3 regions of the Dongia soli genome follow, and region 1 is predicted to be linked to each of the others. Evidence: riboswitches for the same ligand, from Rfam matches in the RefSeq annotation. Region 1 holds a riboswitch; each other region holds the start of a gene.

Region 1 (8,003 bases):
CGTGGCGGTGGTCGTGCTTGAGAAAGGCGCGCAGATGAGCGCCGCCACCGTCTCCTCGGCGCTTGCCACGCGGCTTGCCAAATACAAGCAGCCGAAACACATCGCCTTCCTCGAAGACCTGCCGCGCAACACCATGGGCAAGGTGCAGAAGAACATCCTGCGTGACAGCTACAAGGATCTGTTTCGCAATTAGCTTGCCGTTCGTCCGTTGCAACTATGGACCCTCAAGTCCGAGGGTGACAAGCCAGAGTGGCATTAAGTCCTGTGATGATCGGCAACATCGCCAAAAGTTTTCGCACGGCAGTCACAGCAAGCAAGGTTGTCACCCTCGGACTTGATCCGAGGGTCCACGGCAGAGGCCGGACGCGATCCCGCGGCGCTGGACTCACCACAAAACCGCCTGCAAGATGAAGGCATGACGTCATCGCGCATCACCAGGATCGGCCTGATCTCCGATACGCACGGCTTGTTGCGGCCCGAGGCACGCGCCGCACTGGAAGACAGCGACCGCATCATTCATGCGGGAGACATCGGCGATGCCACAATTCTCAGTGATCTCGCGCGGATTGCACCGGTGACGGCGATCCGCGGCAATAACGATATGGCGCCCTGGGCCAGCTCCCTGCACGATACCGAGACGCTGACGATCGGCGGCATTACCATCTTCGTCATTCACAATGTCGCCGATCTCAAACAGATGCCGCCGCCGGCCGGCTGCCGCGTCATCATCTCCGGCCATTCCCACAAGCCGCTCTGTCGTGAAGAGAACGGTGTGCTCTTCATCAATCCGGGCAGTGCCGGGCCACGACGCTTCAAGCTGCCGATCGCCGTCGGCAAATTGCGCATCGACGGCGGCCAGGTTGCCGCGGAACTGATCGAGCTCTCGATCGCCTAGCGCGCCGCGTCAACCGTCATGGCGAAACACCAAACTGAGATTATTGGCCGGCATCTCGGTCACGGTCGGTGCGGAAAAGCCCGCCGCCGCCGCCAGGGCGGCCACCGCTTCCAGGTCGCGCACCCCCCAGCGCGGATCGCGCGCCTTGAGGTTCGCATCGAAATCCTCATTGCTGGCCGCCGTATGCCGGCCCCCGCGCTTATAGGGGCCATAAAGATAAAGCGGCGCACCCGCCGGCAGGCACGCGGCGGCGTTGCGCATCAGGCCTTCCGTGGCCTCCCAGGGGGAAATGTGAATCATATTGATGCACAGGACCGCGCCCAGGTCTTCGACCGGCCAGGACGCGGCCGCGGCATCGAGCGTGAGTGCCGGGCGGATATTGGCGAGACCCGCCGACTGGCGCCAGGCATCGATGCTCTGCACCGCCTCGGTGATCGGATCGGAAGGCTGGAAGTCGAGATGCGGCAGCGCCTCGGCGAAATGCACGATATGCTCACCCGACCCGCTGGCGATTTCCAGGACAAGGCCGCGCGGCGGCAGGATCTGGCGCAGCACCGCCAGGATCGGATCGCGGTTGCGGGCAGTGGCGGGATAGTGGAGGCGCTGGTCGTTCATCATGCTGGTGGGGAAATCGGCGAGCGCTCAGTCGGCCAGCATGGCCAGGGCGCCCTGGCGCTCGGCATGTTTCAACTTGAGGAACAGCGCGCGGGCCCGCTTGATATCCGCCGGGGCGCCCGTTTCCGCCGCTTTCGCCAGCGCAACGGTGCAAGCATGCCTGGGACCGCAGATAAAGCCCACGGCTTTGGCTAATCGCCCCATCAGGGCCGGATCTAAGGTGACATCTTCCATGTGCCGAGCATAACGGATGATCGCGCCGAGGCAAGCGGGCCCTTTCAAGCTGTATACCGGACCAGCCGCATCTTGACTCCATTCCTGAATTGCGAGTAATTCTCATTGTCATATCGCCTACCGCCTGCCTCGCCCTCATCATCTGCATATGGGGCTGTCAAGGCGGCTTCGACCATGCAGACGCCGGCCCGTGCGGCTCGGCACTGCCTTCAATAGTCGGCTCGGTGAGAAGACAACGGCGAGGCCGGCATGGTCGGTCCGTGTTGGATCGACGATCTCATCCTGGTCAGTAACGCTCTTGTCGCAGGTCAACATCCTGGCGCCAGCATCCTGATCGGCGGTTGGGCGATGGCTGTGATTGATATCACCGCGATTTCGGCGCCCTTGCCCTCGTCATTGTCGCCCGCGCCATGCGCCGGCGCATCATGCGCGGCTCACCGAACAGTGTGTGGACCACGGCGAGGGTTCGCAGCTAATGACAATTTGGCGACGCTACAGGCAGCGGGTGACAAAGCTGTCTCCTGCATGCACACTGCGTCAGCTTTATCGATTGTCGATGCCGCGCGGGGACGGGCAGTAACGTGCACGGCATGACAGTCGACGTCAGCAAGCCTGTGGCTTTGCTGCGTAGTATCTGTCGCCCTCGGACCTGGTCTATGGGACCGTGCAACGACAGAATCGATCACCACAGCGAGACACATGATGCCCGTCACCGATATGCAACGACATTTCCTCCGGTTTACCGGTATTGCCGGCATTATCGGCGCTATCTGCTGGATCATCGGCGATATGCTGATTGTCGGCAGCCATGCCACGCCCGACGAATATCCGCTGCTGCTCCAACGTTATGCCGGGGCGATCGATTTCGGCGGCTTGTCAAGTATGCTGCCGGCTTCCGAACCGCGTTTGGCGGCCGGCGCGCTGATCGCCAATTTCGCCATTCCCTTTTACCTTGCCGCCTCCTGTCACCTTTATGTGGTGGCGCGGCCGGCGGGCCGGGTGCTGGCCACGCTGGTCTTCCTGCTGATGCTCTGCGGCAATGCCTATTCGCCGCTGGCGCATGGCGCCTTCTATTTCGTCGGCATGGTCTATAAGGCGATGCTGAATGTGCCACAAGAAGCCTATCCGGCCTTCCTGGAGCTGGGGCAGCAATTCAACAGGGTCCTGCTGATCGCCTATCTGGCAGCAGACATCCTGCTGTTCTGCGGCATGGCGCTGCTCGCCGTCATAACGGCGCGCGGCTATAGCCTCTATCCGCGCTGGTTCGCCGCCATCATCAACCCGGTCACCTTGCTGCTCGTCGCCCATGTCCTGCCCCACCTCGCGCCTCATCCGGTGTGCAGCTGGCTCAACGGCGCCGGCATCAACATCGCCTTCCTGCTCGCTTATGGATTGTCGACATTTTATCTGTGGAAAGAACGCGGCGTGCAAAGAGCCTTCACGATTCCGCCGTCGGTGGCAGCATGAAGGGCGTGCCCTCGATCGCGAAGGGGCCGCGCACCATCAGGATGACATTGTCGTCGGTCTTATAGGGTGCTGCCGTCAGATTGCCGACGAGGCGGTCGGGCGGAAAGAGAATCTTGATCTCCGTCATCTCGCTGAGTTCAAGTGCCGCGGCAATCGACGCCATCGGCGGAATGCGCGGGGCGACGATATCGAGCAGCCTTGTCGTCCGATCGCGCTGTTCCCAGACGATCAATGCCTGTTCCGCCGGCAGGAAGCTGAGATGCCAGTCGCGCCGGGCCAGCAGATTGGCGAGAAAGATCGCATGATCATCGCAGAGGCCGAAATGATCCGAGACCGGTCGGCGCCGGTTGAAGAGACCGAGGATCGTCGCACGGTCCTCTTCCCGGCCGATATCCAGCCGTTCGATCCGCAGATCCCCCGCATCACCGGCCGCGACATGGAGCTGGCCGCGGAAATAATGCTCGGTCAGCGGCCGGAAGCCGAAGGGCATATAGAGATCCGGACTGACGGTATAAAGCATCTGGCATTCATAATGGCGATCGGCCTCCGCCAGCATGCGCCGCATCAGGTCGCCGAACAGGCCGCGCCGTCGATAGGCGGGCCGGGTGGCGACCGACTGGATCTGCCCCACCTCCACCCGGCGCCCACCGATCATCATCGGCATCGGCCGCAGCGAGACATTGGCCGCCATGGCCTCGCCGTCGAGATAGGAGAAGGCCCGGTAATCCGGCGGCCAGATATTCAAGGCGCTGAAGGGACCGAGATCGATGCCGAAAATCTCCTGCAGCAGCTCGACCCAGGCCACCCGCTTGGCCGGGTCGGTCAGATCGTCGCAGCGATAGGTGAGGCCCGGATAAGGATGCATGCGCGACAATAACTCAACCACAGCCGGCAGGAAACGCCTCCATGCCACCAACTCTGCCGGCGATGGTCATCGCAGAGCACTAAAAACAAACAAGGTCGTCATCCTCGGGCTTGACCTCAGGATCCATGGGCGAGGCCAAGCGCGGTTGTTACCATGAACCGCAGATCAAGTCCGAGGTGACAACCGGGGCTGATCGGCGCCCTGAGAGACCGGTAAAAAACGGCGAAGGATTTCGCCCTGCCGAGCTTGACACCGCAAGGGTGCCTGAGCATGATCCGCCCCGCTGATGGTTCCCCGACGGCTGAAGTCCAGGGGATTAATAGGGAACACGGTGCGGACGACCCAAAAGGGGCCAAGACCGTGGCTGCCCCCGCAACTGTAAGCGGATAGCCGAGCATCCAAGCGTACCACTGGCGCGAGCCGGGAAGGTCGATGCAAGGCGATAACCCGCGAGCCAGGAGACCTGCCATCGGACGCATCGGCGCCGGCCTTCCACCCCGGAGGCATATGCCTCGATGCGCGATAGAGGGACATGCATCGGAGGGATCATGCATATTATGGAAGGCTATCTGCCGGCCAGTCACTGCATCGGCTGGGCTGCCGCATCCGCACCATTTGTCATTCTCGGCCTGCGCCGCATCGCCCGTGTGGTGCGCGAACATCCGCAGGTGAAGATGCTGCTCGCCGCCTCCGGCGCCTATGTCTTCGTCCTGTCGGCGCTGAAACTGCCATCGGTGACCGGCAGCTGCTCGCATCCGACCGGCACCGGCCTTGCCGCCTCGCTGTTCGGCCCGACCGTCACCACCGTGCTTTCGGCGATCGTGCTGCTGTTCCAGGCGCTGCTGCTGGCTCATGGCGGCCTGACCACGCTCGGCGCCAATATCTTCTCCATGGGCATCGTCGGCCCCTTCGTCGCTTACGGCCTCTATCGCGGCATCCAGGCGATCGGCCTCGGCACCACCATCGCGATCTTCACCGCCGCCACTTTGGGTGATCTTGCCACTTATGTGACGACCTCCTTCCAGCTCGCCATCGCCTTCCCTGATCCGGCAAGCGGCATCATCGGCGCTGCCGCGAAATTCCTCGGCATCTTCGCCGTGACCCAGGTGCCGCTGGCGATCAGCGAAGGCCTGCTGACTGTGGTGGTGTGGAACCTGCTGTCGAAATACAGCAATGGCGAATTGGCGGTCCTCAGCAATATTTCCCGGAAGGCCGCGTGATGATGAAGCGCAATCTCTGGCTGCTCGCCGCCGTCATCGCGCTGGCCGTTGTACCGCTGCTGATCCACGGCAAGGATGCGGAATTCGCCGGTTCCGACAACCAGGCGGAACAAGCGATCACTGCGCTCGATCCCAGTTACAAGCCTTGGGCGGCGCCGCTTTGGGAACCACCGAGCAGCGAGATCGAAAGCCTGCTCTTCGCCTTGCAGGCGGCGATCGGCGCCGGCTTGCTCGGCTATTATTTCGGCCGCCGCCGGGGCTTGGCCGAAGCAGGGGGCTTGGCCGAAGAAGGAAGTCCGGCCAAAGCTGCCAGCAATCCGCAGGATCATGCGGCTCATTGATCGCAACGCCCAGACCAATCGCTGGCGCCGCCTTCCCGCTTTGGAAAAGGCAGCGCTGGCAATCGGCATGATGACCGCCGCCTTGTGCAGTCCGGGCTGGATGGCGCAGGGCGTCGTTCTTGTGAGCTGCGCCGCGCTCTTGCTTTGGGGCGCCCGTATCTCGTGCCGCGACATCCTGCGCAGCGCCAGCGTGCCGGCCGGGTTCATCGCCCTCAGCAGCCTGGCGCAGGTCGTGACCCTGCAGCTCAATAGCGCCTGGCCGGTTCTTGGTCTTTCCGAAGCGGCCCTGCTGCCGGCCGGCTTCATCGCCTTGCGCAGCCTCGCTTGTGTCGCCGCCCTGCTCTTTCTTGCTTTGACCACGCCGCTGACCGACATCCTGCGCTTGCTGCGCCGGGCCGGCATCGGTCCCGAAGCCAGCGATATCGCCCTCATGATGTTCCGCTTCATCTGGCTGACGCTGGATTGCGTCGAAAGCTCCTCGCGATCCCAGGCCAACCGCCTTGGCTATGATGGCTATCGCCGCAGCCTGCGCTCGCTCGGCCTGCTGCTCGCCGCCTTGTTGCCGCGCGTGCTCAACCGGGCTCAGCGCGTGGAAGCCGGTCTGGCGGCGCGCGGCTATGATGGCGAATTGCGCTTCATCGATCTTGAGGAAAAATTATCGCTGGTGCGCCTTGCTGGGACAGCCGCCCTTATCACCACCATCGCCATGATCGGTCGGGTCGGTTACTGATGCTGGAAATCGTTGCGGCCGATTACAGCTATCCCGGCGGGATCGCCGCGGTCTCCGGCATCGGCCTCGCGCTGCAGCCGGGCGAAAAAGTCGCGATCCTGGGCCCGAACGGCGCCGGCAAGACCACGCTCCTCACCTTGCTCAACGGCACGATCCGGCCGGATCGCGGCAGCGTGCGGCTGGATGGACAAGAGATCCGCTACGACAAAGCGGGATTGCGCCATCTGCGCCGGCAGGTCGGCCTGGTGCTGCAGGATCCCGACGACCAGCTTTTCGCCGCCAGCGTCTTCGAGGATGTTTCCTTCGGGCCGCTCAATCTCGGCCTCGCGCCGAACGCGGCGCGCGGCCAGGTCGATGCTGCTTTGGCGGCGATGCGTATCGAGGATCTGCGCGACCGGCCGACCCATATGCTGAGCTTCGGCCAGCGCAAGCGTGTCGCCATTGCCGGCATCGTCGCCATGCAGCCGCGTTATCTGCTGCTGGACGAACCCAGTGCCGGGCTTGATCCGTTCAGCGTCAGTCACCTGATGGCGGCGCTGCGGCGCATTGCCGGCCAGGAGACGGCGATCCTGCTCACCACCCATGACATCGACATGGCCTATGGCTGGGCCGACCGCATCGTCATCTTCGGGGAAGGCCGCATCGCCTGCGACGGCGCGCCGGAGGATATCTTTGCTGATCGGGCCCTGCTGCACCGCCTGCATATGCGCCCACCGCTCATCTGGGAGATCGCCCAGGCGATGCGTGCCGCCGGCATGCTGCCCGCAACCGGTCCCCTGCCCCGGACCCGACGCGATCTCCTCCAGCTCATCGGCCACGAGACAGCGACGATGGACAGGATCGCGGCGGATCTCTCCGTCTAGTGTTAGATGAGCGATGAGTCGAGGCTGCGGTTCAAGCAAAAGCGTCCTGGCCTTGAGCGCGTACTTTGCTGAGCAGGGAAATCAACTCACGGGTGAAAGCGGGGATGTCATCGGGTTTGCGGCTGGTGAGCAGACGCTGGTCCAGCACCGTTTCCTGATCGACCCAATCGGCGCCGGCATTGCGCAGATCGACTTCGAGCGAGGGCCATGATGTCAGGCGCCGGCCCTGCACCGCACCGGCATTGATCAGGGTCCAGGGGCCGTGACAGATCGCGGCCACGGGCTTGCCATCCTTGAAGAAGGCTTTGACGAAGGCGACCGCCTTCACATCCATCCGCAGCGCATCGGGATTGAGCACACCGCCAGGCAAGAGGAGCGCGCTGAACTCCTCGGCCCTGGCCTCGCTGAGCGGGATATCGACGGGCACGCTGTCGCCCCATTCAGTGAAGCGCCAGGCCCGCACCTGGTCGTCCTTGGGCGATACCACCGAGGTCTCGGCGCCGGCCGCATCCAGCGCCTTCCGCGGTTCGGTCAATTCGACTTCCTCGAAGCCATCGGTGACGAGAATGGCGACTTTCAATCCGGTGACATCGGACATGTGGTTGCTCCTTCAATCTTGGTTAGGATGCGATGTCAGGGCGTGAAGACCACCCGCACGCAGCCATCCTGTTTGTGCTTGAAAAGGCCATAGCCTTTCGGACTGTCTTCCAGGGACATGCGATGCGTCGCCAGGAAGGACGGATCGAGCTCACCTTTCTGCACATGGTCCAGGA
Region 2 (8,003 bases), on a different contig from region 1:
GGCAGTGCAGGAGCAGGTGAGCTGGGATTCCCGCATCTTCGATGACCGCGAGAAGCTGCTGCCGTTGGTGTGCGACCAACCCGTGGTGCTGGAACGGCGCCTCTTTGCCTTGTCCAAGGCCGTTGAGACGGAAATCAAGGGTCAGAAGTAAGGATAGGGACCGAAGCTCCGTATCGATGATTCAATTCCCCCTCTAGGTACATTCGCTTAGACGCGATGTCGGCGGATTCGAGTTAAATGGATTTGCGCGCTATGCGGGTAATACGACCCCCTATGGCCGCGCCAAGGCGGCATAAGCGGCCATCATGGGGGGCAGGGAATTGGCTGACCTGGAGCTGGCGAGGAATCCCGAGCGCTTTCGCGCGCTGAAACCGGATTGGGATGATTTGTGGCAGCGCAGCGAAAATGCCGGCGCCTTCCAAAGCTTCGATAGTTGCTTGAAGATCTGGGAGACGATTGCGGCACCGGCAGGGCGAAAGCTCTGCTGCGTGCTCGGCTGGGATGAGGGCCGCTTGATTGCTGTCTGGCCGCTCGTCATCTATCGCCGACATCTGTGGATTTATCTCCGTCCACTTGAAATCAATGATGCCGAATGCTCAAGCGCGTTGATCGATGATGCGGTCGATCAAACGCAATGGATCGCCGCCGCGTGGGAGATATTGCGCCGCCAATCCGGTGCGGATATCGCCATATTGCCTCATTTCAAGCAGGCCTCCGCACTCGCCGGAATTTTGCAGCGCCACCACTTCGAAGAGGAAGCGGGGGTTGCGGTTCACGTCCCCTTGCGCGCTGAAAGCGCCTGGGAGAGCTATTACGCCTCACTCAGCAAAAGCCATCGGCGCGATCATGCGAAGTCGGCGCGGCGTTTGTCCGAACTTGGCCAGATCGACGTAAAGGTGGTTGAGCCCGGCGATCGTCGCGGCCCGCTCTTGATCGATTGGCTGTTGGCGCAAAAGCGGGCTTGGGCGGAGCGCGTCAATAAAAAGGGCGCCTGGCTGTACGCACAGGGTTTCCGTGATTTCCTGGTGGCCTATCACGCCGATGAGGAGGCCTCGCCGGCATGTCAACTCATGGAGTTGACATTGAACGGCGAACCGCTCGCCGTGCAGCTTTATTTTTGCGGCAAGGTCATTCTGCACGCCGTGATCGCCGGTTTCGATATGCGTTACCAGAAGCAGTCGCCCGGCGTTCTGCTGAACCAACATTTGCTGCGCTGGGCGATGCAGCGCCGGCTCGACTGTTATCTCGGCCTTGGTGCCGAGCAGAACAAAAAGTTCTGGAGCCGCAATGAAGTCGTTGAGATCAAAAGCTACCGCATTTCAGTCAGCTGGTGGGGGCGTGCGGCCACCTGGCTTCGATCGATGAAGCAACGGAACGGCGGCGAAAAATTGCCAAGCGAGTCTTGAGACGGCGGCGGCCGTTTCGGACCCGTATGATCGTTAACACAAGGCGCAGGACTGGAATCTCCGCGGCATGATTTCAATTCCCATCCAGGTCATCTGCGCGGTGCGACATCTTCCGATGTCACCTCGTCTTCCGATACAACCGCATCAGCAAGATTGCGACGCGGTTATGCAACCTGTTATGCTGCGGCCAATCAGACAATGAGCGGCCTTGGGGGCGGGGGAATTGGCTGAACTGGAGCTGGTGAAGAGTCCTGAACGCTTTCGCGTGCTGAAACCGTATTGGGACGATTTGTGGCAGCGCTGTGAGAATGCCGGCGCGTTTCAAAGTTTCGATATCTGCCTGAAGATCTGGGAAGCGATTGCGGCGCCGGCCGGTCGAAAGCTGTGCTGCGTTCTCGGCTGGGATCAGGGGCGCCTGATCGCGGTCTGGCCGCTGGTCACGCAGCGCAAGCTGCTATGGACTTATCTGCGGCCCCTCGAAGCTTATGATGCCGAATGCGCGAGCGCCTTGCTCGATGACGCAATCGACCACGCTCAATGGATCGCGACGGCATGGGCGGCATTGCGACACCAATCCGGCGCCGATATCGCGATACTGCCCCATCTCGAATTGACGTCGCCGATGCAGGCGATCCTGTCAGGCCATCGATTCGAAGAGGAACCCGGTGTTGCCGTCCACGTTCCTTTGCGGGATGAAAGCGGGTGGGAAAGCTATTACGCCTCACTCGGTAAAAGCCATCGTCGTACCCACGCGAAATCAGTGCGGCGTTTGGCTGAGCTCGGCCATATCGAGGCGGAGGTGGTCGAACCTGGCGATCACCGCGGTCCCGCCCTGATCGATTGGCTGCTGGTGCAAAAGCGCATCTGGGCGGAGCGCAACAACAAAAAGGGGCCCTGGCTTTATGCGCGCAGTTTTCGCGACTTCCTGGTCAGCTATCATGCAGACCGCCAGGCCAAACCGGCCTGCCGGCTGATGCTGCTGACATTGAATGGCGAACCGCTTGTCGTGCAGGTGTACTTTTGCGGCCAGCGTACATTGCATGGAATGATCGGGGGATTCGACCCCCGTTACCAGAAACAATCCCCTGGCATCCTGGCGAACGAACATTTGTTGCGCTGGGCCATGGAGCGTCACCTCGACTGCTATCTCGGTCTCGGCGCGGAGCCCAATAAGACGTTCTGGAGCCGCAATCGGGTCACGGAGGTGCGGAGCTATCGCATATCCCTGTCATGGCGCGGCGATGCAGCCAACTGGCTGAGGGCGCTGAAACAGCGGAAGAGTAGCGCAAAATGGGTGAACCCCGTGCCCGAGCCGGAGTCGCAGGAAATAGGTGGAGCAATGGGACGCTCAGAGGCCAGACCCTGACGCCGCCGCGTTGACAGGCAGGCTCGATCGCCGATATCTTGCCGGAAGATGGTTCCCCGACGGCTGAAGTCCAGGGGATTAATAGGGAACACGGTGCGGACGACCCAAAAGGGGCCAAGACCGTGGCTGCCCCCGCAACTGTAAGCGGATAGCCTGCTGCCATCCATGACCACTGGTTCGGGTAACCGGGAAGGTCGGCAAGCAGGCGGTGACCCGCGAGCCAGGAGACCTGCCATCGGCGTTCGGTCGCTCTGCCATGAGCGGGAGCGGGACGGGGTGGTCCGAAACTGGTGATAGCCCTGTTTGTTCTCCGATCTGGCACGGGACGATCGACGCTTCTGTAACCCACGGCACTTTCGCGCGAAGGCCGAACCAGGAGCATCATCATGCAGATCAATTCTTCGACTCTGACTCATACCGTCCAAAACCAGACTGCGATCGGCAGCACCTCCAAGGCCGACGCGAAGCTTGGCATCTTCTGCGCTGCCTTCCTTGGCGTGGCGCTGATCTGGGGAGTGGGTTTCTCCCATATCAACGTTTTCCATAACGCCGCCCACGACACCCGGCATTCGAACGCTTTCCCCTGCCACTAAGACGGCCATCGGGGGCCGTTATCTCGGGGAACGTCCATGGATACATTTCGTCGTTTATTGATCACCGCCGTCCTGGCGGGAGTGATCGCGGGTGTCTTCGTCACCGTCGTGCATCAGATCGCGACCATTCCGGTCATCTTGAAAGCCGAAGTCTTCGAAAAGGCGGCGGAGACGGCACCGGCTGTTGGTAATTCCGCAACGGCCGATGGCTCTGCCATGTCCACCACCGAACATGATCACGCCACCGGCGAGGCGCATGAACATGATGAGGGCGGCTGGGAGCCGAGCGATGGGCTGCAGCGTAATGCCTTCACTGCCGCCGCCGATATCCTGACCGGCATCGGCTTTGCGCTGCTGCTGGCCGCCGCCTATGCGGCGCGGGGGACTGAGATGGATTGGCGCAAGGGTCTGTTCTGGGGTCTCGCCGGCTTCGCCGTCTTCACACTCGCGCCAAGTCTCGGCCTGCCGCCGGAAGTGCCGGGCACCGAAGCTGCCCCTCTGATGCAGCGTCAGGTCTGGTGGGTCGCGACGGTGGCGCTGACCGGTGGCGGCTTGGCGCTGATCTTCCTCACCCGCCAGATCCTCTGGTCGGTGCTGGGTGTCGCGATGATCGTGCTGCCGCATGCCTATGGTGCGCCGCAGCCGGTGGAACACCACAGCGCCGCGCCGGAAGCGCTAGCCCACAGCTTCATCGTCGCCGCGACGATGACCAGCCTGCTCTTCTGGGTGGCGCTGGGGATCCTGACGGGCTTCTTCTTCAAGCGTCAGTTCAAGGCCGCCTGACAGGCGCGCTGTTTCCAAAAGAAAGCCGCCATTCGGGATCCGGGTGGCGGCTTTATATCTGCGCTCGTCAAGGCTAAAGGCGTTCGTACGCCATGCGCTCGCTGAGAATGTTCTGCAAGATCAAGGATTTATCCCGATATGCGGAAGCCATATCTGGCCTCAGGCATTGGATGAGCCCGCAGATTGCGGGATCGACAGACCGGAAGCGGCCGAGCGTGCTTAAATCTGATTGGTTGGTGATAAACCTCAAAAGGTACATTTAACTCTATGATATTGTTGTATCTTCGTGCTTAAAATTGTCGTTCCGAGCGAGCGGATGAAGCCGCTCGGCAGTTAAAGCAACGCGATAACTGATACAATTATCGGCCGGCAGGGGCGGTGCTGCCGGCTTGCCGCAAAGCAAAGGCCTTTGCCGGCTGTCGGGTATGTCGTCCAGCAAAGCGGACAGGCTCCGAAGAAATGGCATCATCGCGGCACCACTGGCTCACGACGGGCCTGAGGTGGCAGCGATTGCGCGGAATCGGCGGACTCTGGCGGGCGGCGGAGATTTGGCAGATAGGCGTCGCACCAGGCCCGCTGCTTCGGGCCAAGGCCGCCGCTCCGCTCTCCATCGGGTGCCTTTCTGTGTTCCTGCATCTTCGCTCCTCTAGCCTAATCGTTGCGGTCAAGTTCGCGTTCATAGATCCGCTGGTCGCGGTTCCAATCGGCAATCAGATTTTCATTGGCCGTGTCCTCGGCCAGGCAGCGCAGGGATTGGAAGCTCCCGGCCGGGCCGATGCCACCGACGCGGTCGATATCATCGACGATGCAGGCAAGCTCGCCGTCTTCATCGGTGACATAGACATCCGCCTCATCGATCCGCCAGCGCCGGCCGTCGCGATAAAACCCCACATGGATGCGGATGCCGTGGAGGCAGACGGTCAGATGCGACATGGCGGCTCGTCGTCGTTGCATTGCTTATTTTGCAACTATATCGCGACAGTTGTTTTTAAGTCAACAAATTTGAATGGTCTGCGATCGCCGGGATTTTCAATCGCACGGGCAGAATGGATGGCTTGTTCGGTGGGAGAAGGGAAGAGGGACGGGGCCTCAGTTGCCGGCGCGCAGCTGGCGGAGGCTTCCTTTCGGCCAGTGAATGTCGTTGATCTTCCATGTCTGGCCGATCTTAACGAGATCCAGCCTGATCGTTACCGGCTGGTCCTGGTTCCTGAAACTCACCTTGGCGGTGGTCTTCTTGGTGGCGGCGTCATCGACATCGATGGTCAGATCGCTGAGCTGCCAATCCTGCGCATCGACGAAGGGATCACCATCCAGTTCCGGCACATCGCCTTTCGCCTGGGCAGCGCGGCTGTCCTCCGCCAGTTTGCGGGCAAGTTCCGGCGTGAAGTAATAGTTAAGGTCGTCGTCGGTGCTCAGGGCGACTCCTTCGGGATCAATGCCCTGATAATGGGCATAAATCGATTCCAGGAAAGCGCGGGCACTTTGCCCGGCAGTGAAGCCCGGCGTCGCCAACAGGATGCTTGCAAGCAGCAGGGCGGGCAACAGCAGCGCGGTGCGGGAAAACGGTGCAAAAGAGTATTTAGGAAAGAAACCGAAGCCAGGGCGCATCCTCTTCTCTCCGTCTCCGCCTGTGACACCGGTCTTAACGTAGCAACCAGCCGGAGCGGTATCAACCGGGCGGGCTGTGACTGCTGTCACCCAATTCCACCGACGCCTGCGGGTAATCGACTTTCGTCTTAAGGATGTTTATTCGAAAGCGGGGTTTTGCAAGCAGGGGGTGAAAAATGACGCAAGACAAATTGCTGACACAGGTGAAGTCGGTTCTCGTGATCCACGATCGGCCGGAATCGTTCAGTGCCGCGCTCCAGGCACGCTTCCCCGATATCGCTTTCACCTATGTCACGTCGCTGGATGATCTGCCAGCGCAATTCGCCGCGGCAAATCCCTGAGCGGTGTTTTCGATCTCCCAGCCGCATTTTCCCGGCCAGCCCCAGCGGATCGCGGCGGCGCATCCGACGGTGCGATGGCTGCATGTTGGCGGTTCCGGCTATGAGCAATTCCTGCCTTGGCCGCGCCAGGATCTCGTCGTCAGCAACAGCGCCGGCGTGCTGGCGCGTTACCTGGGTGAGACGGTGATTGGCGGCATGCTTGCCCTTAACGGCAAATTCCTCACCTATTTCCATCAGCAGCGCCGGCATGAATGGCGGCAGCATGCCTTCCGCTCGTTGTCGGAACAGACCCTTCTGATCGTCGGCCTTGGCGCGATCGGCAGCCATGTCGCGCATTTCGCCAAGACGCTCGGCATGCGGGTACTGGCGATCCGCCGCCAGCAGCAGCCCCACCCTCATGTCGATGAGATGCATCCGCCAGAAAATCTGCCGGAACTGCTCGCCCGTGCCGATGTCGTCAGCCTGCATGTGCGGCTCAATGACGAGACGCGGCATCTGATGAACCGGCAGATGTTGGCGGCCTGCAAGCCGGGCGCCTTGCTGATCAATACCGCGCGTGGCGAGGTGGTGGATGAAGCGGCGCTGATCGAAGCTTTGCGCAGCGGCCACATCGCCGGGGCTTATCTCGATGTCTTCGAACGCGAGCCACTGCCGCAGGACAGCCCGCTCTGGGATATGCCCAATGTGCTGATCACGCCCCATGTCGCCGATCTGGTGATCGGCTGGGACCGCATCTTCGCCAATTTCTTCGCTGAGAATCTCGAACGCTGGCAGCGGGGGGAAGAATTGCAGAACCGCGTGCCGGTCGGCTGAGGAGCGCGGTACACCCACACATTCCGGAGTCAGCCGCTGGACACCGTGGCCCTATCTTTCAAAAAGCTGTCGCCTCGACTCATGCTCTCTCTTATCGCCGCTTTAATGACAGCATCTGGTCGCGTGCGTTCTCGATGATCTGATCCCTTGCCAGTGCCACGCGACATTACGGGTGAGATCCATCACAGATCGTCGGGGCCAGATGCGCTATAACCGGTGCATGCTCACGTAGCAGGACAGTTACTTGCTGGTGGGCCGACTGAGGACCAGGCGTTTAGCCATCGCTCGATGGTACGGTTAAATTGCTAATCTCGGTGGTGTCTTAATCCCAGGCCGGTGCGCATCTTCTCGCTGCGACCAGCGACCGGCGCAATTCGCAGCAACTTCAAAACCCTTCTTGCACAGTTTTATGCGGGTGATCGTCAGCCTGCTCTCTTCATCCGATCGTCAGCGAAAAAAATTCACGGAGATGGTGATGTCGCATTCTTTCATAGGCCAGCAAGCCGTCGTGGTCGGTGCCGGCATGGGCGGCTTGGCAGCCGCGATGGCGCTTGCCAATCATTTCGAGCAGGTGATCGTGCTGGAGCGCGACGAGCTGCCGCCAGGTCCGAAGCCGCGAACCGGGACGCCCCAGGACAAGCAACTCCATGGCCTGCTGGCGGGCGGCCTGCGCGCCCTGGGTGCGTTGCTGCCTGGCATCGTGGACGATTTGCGCCGCGCCGGTGCCGTCCGCATCAATGCAGGGCGCGATATTCGATACGAATTTCCCGACTGCGACCCGATGCCGAAGCCGGATCGCGATTACGACATGTACTTGCTGACACGTCCGCTGCTGGAATTCACGGTGCGCCAACGCGTCGCGCAGAAAGGCAATGTCATCTTCCGGCAAAATTGCCGCGTCCTCGACATCCTGCCGGCAAGCGCGGGTAACGACGCATCCGGCGTCCGGTACGAAACCGATGACCACATGCAGCACCGGCTGACGGCGGACCTGGTGGTGGATGCCTCGTCGAGCGGAACGCTGACCCGCGATTTCCTTCGCTCCAGCGGGCGCATGCTGCCCGAGGAAACCGTCATCGGTGTCGATATCGGC
Region 3 (8,003 bases), on a different contig from region 1:
ACCCACCTTCAAGTCAAGGTGAAAATACATAATGACATAAAGATATCTTTATATGATGATGCATATGATCGTGACGGGAGGCTGAATGGACGACATTCTCAAAGGGTTGCGAGCGGCAGCGGAGCCCACGCGGCTGCGGATACTGGGGCTTTGCGCGCATGCCGAACTGACAGTCAGCGACCTCTGTGACGTTCTGGGCCAGTCCCAGCCACGCATCTCCCGGCATTTGAAACTGCTGGTCGAAGCCAATCTCCTGCAGCGGAATCAGGAAGGCCCCTGGGCCTGGTATCGCTTGCCCGAAGGGGGGGCTGGCAGTGAGATCGCCCGGCTGATCGTCGATTTGTTGCCGCCCGAAGATCGCCGCCATTCAATGGACCTAGAGCGTCTGGAATCGATCTCCGAAGGCTGGGCAACGCGCGTTGCTGATTACTTTCGCCAACATGCCGGCGACTGGGAGCATATCAGGGCTCTCCATACCGATCAGGAACGCGTCGACAAGGAGCTGATGGCCGCGCTCTCGGGAAGGCCGATCGCTAGCCTGCTCGATATCGGCACCGGCGCCGGCCATGTGCTGCTGCTGCTGGCCGCTCAAGTGCCGGCCGCGATCGGCATCGACCGCTCGCGCGAGATGCTCCAGGTGGCTAGGCACAATCTCTTTCGTGCCGGCCATCGGCACTGTCAGGTCCGGCAGGCCGATATGATGACCCTCCCCTTCGATAAAGAGAGCTTCGACGCCGTTACCTTGAATATGGTGCTGCATTTTGCTGACCGGCCGGATGCGGTGCTGGGCGAGGCCGCGCGGGTCTTGCGGCCCGGCGGCCAACTGGTCGTCGTCGATTTCGCCACCCACGAGCTCGTGGCGTTGCGAGAAGAACAGGCGCATCGCTGGCTTGGCTTCGGCGATAGCCAGATTGCGGACTGGTATCGCAAGGCAGGGCTGGTACCAAGCCGCCCTCGTCATCTGACCGGTGGCGAACTGACCGTCGTGCTATGGTCCGCCCGGCGCCCGGCAAATGATGCGATCGCAAGCGCTCCAGCATCGCCCAGGAAGCGGAACGCGAAAACCACCAAAACCGCTGCACCGAAAGGGAGGAGTGCATGAACAAAGCGGTCACCTTTTCCATCGAGATATTTCCACCGCGTGACGCCGCCGGATGGAATCAGTTCGACCAGACGCTCACCCGCCTGAAGAAGCTGCAACCCCGTTTCTGTTCCGTAACCTACGGCGCCGGCGGCAGCGCAAGGCGGGGCAGCGACATCGCGTTGGCACATGTCCAGCGACAGACTTCTTTGACCCCGGCGGCGCATCTTACCTGTGTTGCCCTGTCGCGTAACGAGACTCTCGACATCGCACGTCATTGGTGGGCCGAGGGTATCCGACACATCGTTGCCTTGCGCGGCGACATGGCCGAAGCCGGCACGCCCTTTCACCCTCATCCGGCGGGATACAAGTATGCCGCCGAATTGGTCGCAGCGCTGCGCGACCTAGCCGATTTCGAAATTTCGGTCGGTTGCTATCCTGAAATCCATCCGGAGTCGCACGACCGGCTGGCCGACCTCTTCAATCTGAAGCAGAAGTTGAATGCCGGCGCCATAAGGGCAATCTCGCAATTCTTTTTCGAGCCGGAGGTCTTTCTCCGCTTTCGGGATGCCGCTGCCGCCATCGGCATCCACCATCCCCTGGTTCCGGGTATCCTGCCGATCCTCGATTTCAACAAGGCCGCCGGTTTCGCCCGGCGATGCGGCGCCAGCATACCCAAATGGCTCATCGACCGCTTCGACGGGCTGGAAAACGAGTCGGATGCACGGGGGCAGGTCGCGGCCAGCCTTGCCGTCTCTATGTGCGAAAGGTTGATCGCAGAAGGCGTGCAAAACTTTCATTTCTATACTTTGAACCGCCCGACTTTGACCCTGGCGATTTGCCATGCTTTGGGTATCCAGCCGGCCTTGGAGCGGGCGGCCTGAACACTTGATGGCCAACAATTCGATTGAAATCCATCCAGTCTCTCTGCTACATCTTGAGAACACGGTTCTCTGGAAATCTACATCTAGAGCTAAGAGGGAAGACCGGTAAGTCGGCGATGACGAATCCGGCGCTGCCCCCGCAACTGTAAGCGGCGAGCTGTCGTCCAAATCAGCCACTGATGCCTTGGGCTATCGGCCAATGGCATTGGGAAGGCGGGACGAAGGCCAGAACCCGCGAGCCAGGAGACCTGCCGTGAACGATGTTTCGTCCCCGGGGCGGGGTGTCCTGTGGCCGCTTGCAGGTGTTGCCTTTCGGTACGCCTTTCGCATGCGACTCTCCGGTCAGCCTCCCGATTGCAGAACAAGAAGAGGCTACCGATGTCGTCCTTGCTCGCCTTTGACTTCGATCTCGACGGTCATCTCGTCCCGGAACCGGTGCGTCAGCCGCGCGCCAGCCAGGCATCGTCAAGACCGGCCGCTGCGAAGACGCCCCAGCAAATGCCGCCGTCCCTTTTCAATGATCTGCCCCTGGCGCCGCGCCCCAGCCAGCGCCACGCCCCGGTTCCCTTTCCGCTGGCCCAGCCCCCCAAGCCGTCAGACCTTCAGCTTGACCGGTCACGCGACGACTTGCTGACGCCTTTTGGCAAGGCGACCTTGCGCGATCGCTATCTGATGCCGGGTGAAAGCTATCAGGACATGTTCGCGCGTGTCGCCTGCGCTTTTGCCGATGACATTCCCCATGCCCAGCGCATCTATGATGCCGTCTCGCAGCTGTGGTTCATGCCGGCAACACCCATTCTATCCAATGGCGGTACGACGCGCGGCCTGCCGATCTCCTGCTTCCTCAATGCTGTTCCGGATTCGCTGGACGGCATCGTCCGGACCTGGAATGAGAACGTAGCACTCGCCTCCAGTGGTGGCGGCATCGGCACTTATTGGGGCCAAGTCCGTTCAATTGGCGAAGCCGTCAAAGGCAGTGGCGAGACCTCGGGTATCATTCCCTTCATTCACGTGATGGACGGGTTGACCCTGGCCATCAGCCAGGGATCGCTGCGGCGTGGCTCTGCCGCCGTCTACCTTGATATCCACCATCCGGAGATCGAGGAATTCCTGGAGATCCGCAAAGCCAGCGGTGATTTCAACCGCAAGGGCCTCAATCTGCATCACGGCATCAATGTGACCGACGCTTTCATGGAAGCAGTTCGCGACGGAAAGTCCTTTGCCCTGATCAGCCCAAAAACCGGCGAAACCATGCGCCATGTCGATGCGCGCCAATTGTGGCAGCGCATTCTGGAAACTCGCCTCCAGACCGGCGAGCCCTATCTCCTCTTCATTGATGCGGTCAATCGCGCGCTGCCCAAGCATCAGCGTGAATTGGGCCTCAAGGTCTCGACCTCCAATCTTTGCAGCGAGATCACACTGCCGACCGGCAAGGATCACCGCGACGAGGAACGCACTGCCGTCTGCTGTCTCGCCTCGCTCAATATCGAGACCTGGGATCAATGGAGCGAAAAGCCGGGCTTCATCGAGGATGTCTTGCGCTTCCTCGACAATGTGCTGACCCATTTCATCGATGTCGCACCGGACACTATGTCCCGCGCCCGCTATTCGGCGATGCGCGAACGCTCGGTCGGACTCGGCGTCATGGGTTTCCACTCATATCTGCAGGCCAATGGCATCCCCTTCGAAAGCGCGCTCGCAAAGTCGATGAACTTCCGCATCTTCAACAAGATCCGGCGGGCCGCCGATGCCGCCTCCGTCTCGCTTGCAGAAGAACGCGGCCCCTGCCCCGATGCGCTCGAACGCGGCATGTCCGCCCGCTTCAGCCATAAACTGGCCATCGCACCGACCGCATCGATCAGCATCATCTGCGGTGGCACCAGCGCCTGCGTCGAGCCGATCCCGGCCAATATCTATACCCATAAGACCTTGAGCGGCGCCTTCGTCGTGCGTAATCCGCATCTCGCCAAATTGCTGGCAGAGAAGGATCTCGACGTGCCGGAAATCTGGCAGTCCATCATCGAGCATGAAGGCTCGGTCCAGCATCTGGAATGCCTGTCGGAAGATGAAAAGGCCGTCTTCCGTACGGCCTTCGAGATCGATCAGCGATGGATCATCGATCTCGCCGCCGACCGCGCGCCTTATATTTGCCAGAGCCAGTCGCTTAACATCTATCTGCCGGCCAATATCGATAAATGGGATCTCCATATGCTGCATTGGACGGCCTGGAAGCGCGGCGTAAAGAGCCTCTATTACTGCCGCTCCAAATCGCTGCAGCGCGCCGCTTTCGCTGGCCAATTGGAGAAAAAGAACGAAGGCATCGCTTTGACCACACCGGAGCGGGCCGATTACGAGGAGTGCCTGGCATGTCAGTAATCGATGGCAAGACCGATCCGCGCAGCCTGATCGGCAAGGGAACGATCGGCCTTCTCAATGCAACCGGCACCTATGATGTCGAACGCTATCCGTGGGCGTATGACTTCTGGAAGCGTCAGCAGCAGATTCATTGGATGGGGGAGGAAGTTCCCCTCGGCGGCGATATCAAGGACTGGGCATCGGATCGCGTAACAGACACGGAACGCAGCCTGCTGACCCAGATTTTTCGCTTCTTCACGCAATCCGATGTCGAGGTCAGCGACAATTACCTGAAGCGCTACATCCCGATCTTCCAGCCACTGGAAGTGCAGATGATGATGGCCGCCTTCTCCAATATGGAGACGGTGCATATCGATGCTTATGCCTTGCTGCTGAAAACGCTCGGCATGCCGCAAGCCGAATTTGCTGCCTTCCGCGATTATGAGCAGATGCGTGCCAAAGCGGATTACATGCACACCTTCGGCGTCGGCACGGTGGCAGATGTCGCCCGCACCTTGGCGATGTTCGGCGCCTTTACTGAAGGCATGGCGCTGTTTGCCAGTTTCGCTATGCTGCTCAACTTCCCGCGCCATAACAAGATGAACGGCATGGGCCAGATCGTGTCCTGGTCCGTGCGTGACGAGAGCCTGCATTGCGAAGGCGTCATCCGCCTATTCCATGAATGGAACCGCGAGACGGGAGCGGTCACCCCCGCAGTGCGCGACGATATCATCGATGTCGCCCGGACCATGGTCACATTGGAAGAGCGCTTCGTCGAATTGGCTTTCGGCCTGGGCAAGATCGAGGGCATGACGCCGGAAGATATCTCCGCCTATGTTCGCTATATCGCCGACTGGCGCTTGAGCCAATTGAAGCTGACGCCTGTCTTCGGCTATTTCGCCAAAAGCGAAAGCGGCTATCAGCAGCTAAAACCGCATCCCCTGCCCTGGCTGGTCGAAATCCTCAACGGCGTCGAACATGCCAATTTCTTCGAGCAGCGCGCCACGGAATATTCCAAGGGCGCCAGCCGCGGCAGCTGGGATGGCGATGACGGCGTCTGGGCGCATTTTGAAAAATTTTATGCGACGGACCGGCAGGATAGTGGGAGCCTGCCTTCGACGTGATGTGAAGCGCCCGGCATTATCCGCCGACTGCGGCTAACGGGGGGTGCAGCAGATCCGAGCAATCTGCTGCCAGCCGTGGTTTGCCGAACAACCAACCTTGGCCGAAGTCGCAGCCGCAGGCACGCGCCAGACGTTCATCCCGTTCATCCTCGATACCCTCGGCTACGACCTTGAGATCAAAGAGCCGCGCCAAGTGTACGATCGCTTCGACCATGCGTATGCCGCCCCGATCGCCGCGCATCGATCTAATGAAGCTTTGGTCGATTTTGAGCACGTCGATGGGCAGCCCCTGCAATAGGCTGAGCGAGGAATAGCCCGTCCCGAAATCATCCAAGAGCAGGCCGCAGCCAATATCCCGCAGCTTGCCCAAAAGCTCCCGCGCCGCGCTGACATCTTGCATGATGGCGCTCTCCGTCAGTTCCAGGCGCAGACTGACCGGCGACAGACGATATTCCGCGAGGACCTGCTGCACGATGCCGGCAAGATCGCCGCCTTCGAGCTGCCGGCTGGAAACATTGACGCTGACGAAGAGATTTTCCGGTGCACCCTCATCGATCCATTCGCGTATCTGCCGGGCGGCGTTCTGCAAGACCCAGGCCCCGACGGGCACGATCAGCCCAGTCTGTTCCGCCATTGGAATGAAATCGGCCGGTGAAATCACACCGCGTGTCGGATGCACCCAGCGTAACAGGGCTTCGAATCCGGCCAACCGGCCATCGGCAAAATTAATGATCGGTTGATAATGCACGCGCAATTCGTCGCGGCGCAGCGCCAAATGCAGATCCGCTTCAAGCCGTAACCGCTCTTTTGATCGCTGCTGCGAATCAGGATCGAAGATCGCTTCCTGGCCGCTGCCCTGCAAGCGGGCAGTATTCAAGGCCGCCATCGCCTCTTTCAGCAGTTCTTCGGCATTCTGATGCTCGGGCCGGCCCTCAGCCATGCCAAGGCTGAGCGTCATCATCAGGGTTTCCTGGTTCAAGGTCATCGGCTCTTCGGCCGCAGCGCGCAAGCGGCGGGCGACGCGTAACAGATCGGAATCGTCACGCATGGCATCCACCAGAACGCACATCGTGTTCTCACTGATGGCCGTTAGCGTATCCGTCGTGCGCAGAGATTGCGATATGCGCTGTGCAATATACTTCTGGGCCTGATCGCAGAATTCCTGTCCATAGGCCGCCCGCATGACTTCGTAGCGGTCGCTTTGCAGCATGATGATACCGAATTTTTCGCCTCTCCGGCGGCTGCGCAAAATCGCCTGACTGATGCGGTCATAGAGCACCAGGCGGTTGGGCAGCCCGGTCATCGGGTCCGTGAGCTTTCGTTCGCTGATATCCGTGAAAGAGCCGGCAACCCTTATCACTTTGCCGAATTCGTCATGCTGGGAAGCGCCGCGGATCAGGAACCAGCGATAGGCGTGGTTACGGTGCTGCATCCGGCATTCGACGCGGAAGCTGAGGGAAATACCTTCCAGATGGTTGCGCAAGTCGTGCTTGACCATCTCCCTGTCTTCAGGGTGAACCAGATCAATCCATTGATCTATGCTGTTCGGCCGTTGCTCTTCCGAGCGCCCCAACAGTTCCAATAGGCGCGGCGAAAAGTAGAGGTTGTCTCGATCAAGCCGCCAATCCCAAATTCCATCGCCGGAGCCGACGACAACCAGGTCGAAGCGTTCGCGTTGTTCCTGGCCGTCTATGATGGCGCCATGATGACGCATAACCTGCTGCAACCGCGCGATCGCAACCTTGAGGCTGAGCGGGAAAGAGATGCAGTCATTGGCGCCGGACATGAATGCATCCGCCATGCGCTCATCGGCATTCGCCGGGAGAGCGACGATGATTGCGAGATCGGTGTGACGTTCAGTCGATCGCAGGCGCCGCAGCAATGCGATCGCGTCGATACTGCGAGAGCCATTCAGCAAAAGAAGATCGATTGTCGGGACCGCATCATCCAATCGCGAGACGGCCTCTTCCGCATCGCCGACAGAAAGAACGCCTTTCCCCGCATTCCGAAGCTCGTCGGCGAGGCCTGCAAGGTCACCTGTATCATCGGCGATAAGAATACGCTCTTGTGCCATTCAGCAAGCCTTCCGCAGGCAGCTTAGATTGCCGGTCGATTCGCCTATCGAACAGGGCAAGCCGACCGTCACGCTGAGAAACCCGCCGAGAACAATCCAGGCGTAAAACTAGGCAGTAAAGATTAACAGAGCCTTACGCTCAAATCGCAATAGTTGCGTGCCAAGAACCCTAGCATAAGATAATATGCAGCCGCCATGACCTTAGTCACAGAGCAAACTATCGGTATGATCCGATTACGAAATTATAGAATAGGAATAGATCGGGTCCTGACGACTCCGGTAGAAGTCAACTCCGACACGGCCGTATAACCGCAGTTGAAACGGCAGACGACGGATCTCTTATCCAACCTCTGCCGTCCAATGGTGTGCCTTTCACTGCGCCGCGGTCGGATTGCTTCCGAACAAACGCTCATAATGTTTGCGCTGGCGCTGTGCACCGATCACCGCATTGCGCAGCAGCACCGACACGGTGACGGGCCCCACAC

What was found. A riboswitch is a leader RNA that binds a small molecule or an ion and turns the genes downstream of it on or off. The one in region 1 is predicted to bind cobalamin.
Region 2: linked by a shared signal. The riboswitch ahead of SMD27_RS23365 (CbtB domain-containing protein) and the one ahead of SMD27_RS17215 (energy-coupling factor ABC transporter permease) in region 1 are both predicted to bind cobalamin.
Region 3: linked by a shared signal. The riboswitch ahead of SMD27_RS07760 (ribonucleoside-diphosphate reductase subunit alpha) and the one ahead of SMD27_RS17215 (energy-coupling factor ABC transporter permease) in region 1 are both predicted to bind cobalamin.

Annotation. Positions count from the first base shown of each region.
Region 1 covers NZ_JAXCLW010000005.1:91,544-99,546, reverse strand. The annotation lists gene SMD27_RS17245 (malonate--CoA ligase) at 1-193, shown strand, start outside; gene SMD27_RS17240 (metallophosphoesterase family protein) at 416-895, shown strand; gene SMD27_RS17235 (DUF938 domain-containing protein) at 905-1,513, opposite strand; gene SMD27_RS17230 (hypothetical protein) at 1,538-1,792, opposite strand; gene SMD27_RS17225 (DUF6796 family protein) at 2,444-3,211, shown strand; gene SMD27_RS17220 (GNAT family N-acetyltransferase) at 3,183-4,124, opposite strand; cobalamin riboswitch at 4,347-4,561, shown strand; gene SMD27_RS17215 (energy-coupling factor ABC transporter permease) at 4,625-5,296, shown strand; gene SMD27_RS17210 (energy-coupling factor ABC transporter substrate-binding protein) at 5,296-5,637, shown strand; gene cbiQ (cobalt ECF transporter T component CbiQ) at 5,624-6,367, shown strand; gene SMD27_RS17200 (energy-coupling factor ABC transporter ATP-binding protein) at 6,367-7,230, shown strand; gene SMD27_RS17195 (type 1 glutamine amidotransferase domain-containing protein) at 7,262-7,828, opposite strand; gene SMD27_RS17190 (zinc-dependent alcohol dehydrogenase) at 7,864-8,003, opposite strand, start outside.
Region 2 covers NZ_JAXCLW010000014.1:18,613-26,615, reverse strand. The annotation lists gene SMD27_RS23380 (hypothetical protein) at 1-151, shown strand, start outside; gene SMD27_RS23375 (GNAT family N-acetyltransferase) at 321-1,406, shown strand; gene SMD27_RS23370 (GNAT family N-acetyltransferase) at 1,630-2,772, shown strand; cobalamin riboswitch at 2,805-3,023, shown strand; gene SMD27_RS23365 (CbtB domain-containing protein) at 3,159-3,365, shown strand; gene SMD27_RS23360 (CbtA family protein) at 3,402-4,148, shown strand; gene SMD27_RS23355 (hypothetical protein) at 4,800-5,102, opposite strand; gene SMD27_RS23350 (DUF3828 domain-containing protein) at 5,238-5,756, opposite strand; gene SMD27_RS23345 (hypothetical protein) at 5,933-6,097, shown strand; gene SMD27_RS23340 (D-2-hydroxyacid dehydrogenase) at 6,101-6,910, shown strand; gene SMD27_RS23335 (NAD(P)/FAD-dependent oxidoreductase) at 7,386-8,003, shown strand, end outside.
Region 3 covers NZ_JAXCLW010000002.1:248,802-256,804, reverse strand. The annotation lists gene SMD27_RS07770 (ArsR/SmtB family transcription factor) at 86-1,102, shown strand; gene metF (methylenetetrahydrofolate reductase [NAD(P)H]) at 1,099-1,965, shown strand; cobalamin riboswitch at 2,011-2,235, shown strand; gene SMD27_RS07760 (ribonucleoside-diphosphate reductase subunit alpha) at 2,344-4,341, shown strand; gene SMD27_RS07755 (ribonucleotide-diphosphate reductase subunit beta) at 4,332-5,444, shown strand; gene SMD27_RS07750 (putative bifunctional diguanylate cyclase/phosphodiesterase) at 5,461-7,518, opposite strand; gene SMD27_RS07745 (bifunctional 5,10-methylenetetrahydrofolate dehydrogenase/5,10-methenyltetrahydrofolate cyclohydrolase) at 7,891-8,003, opposite strand, start outside.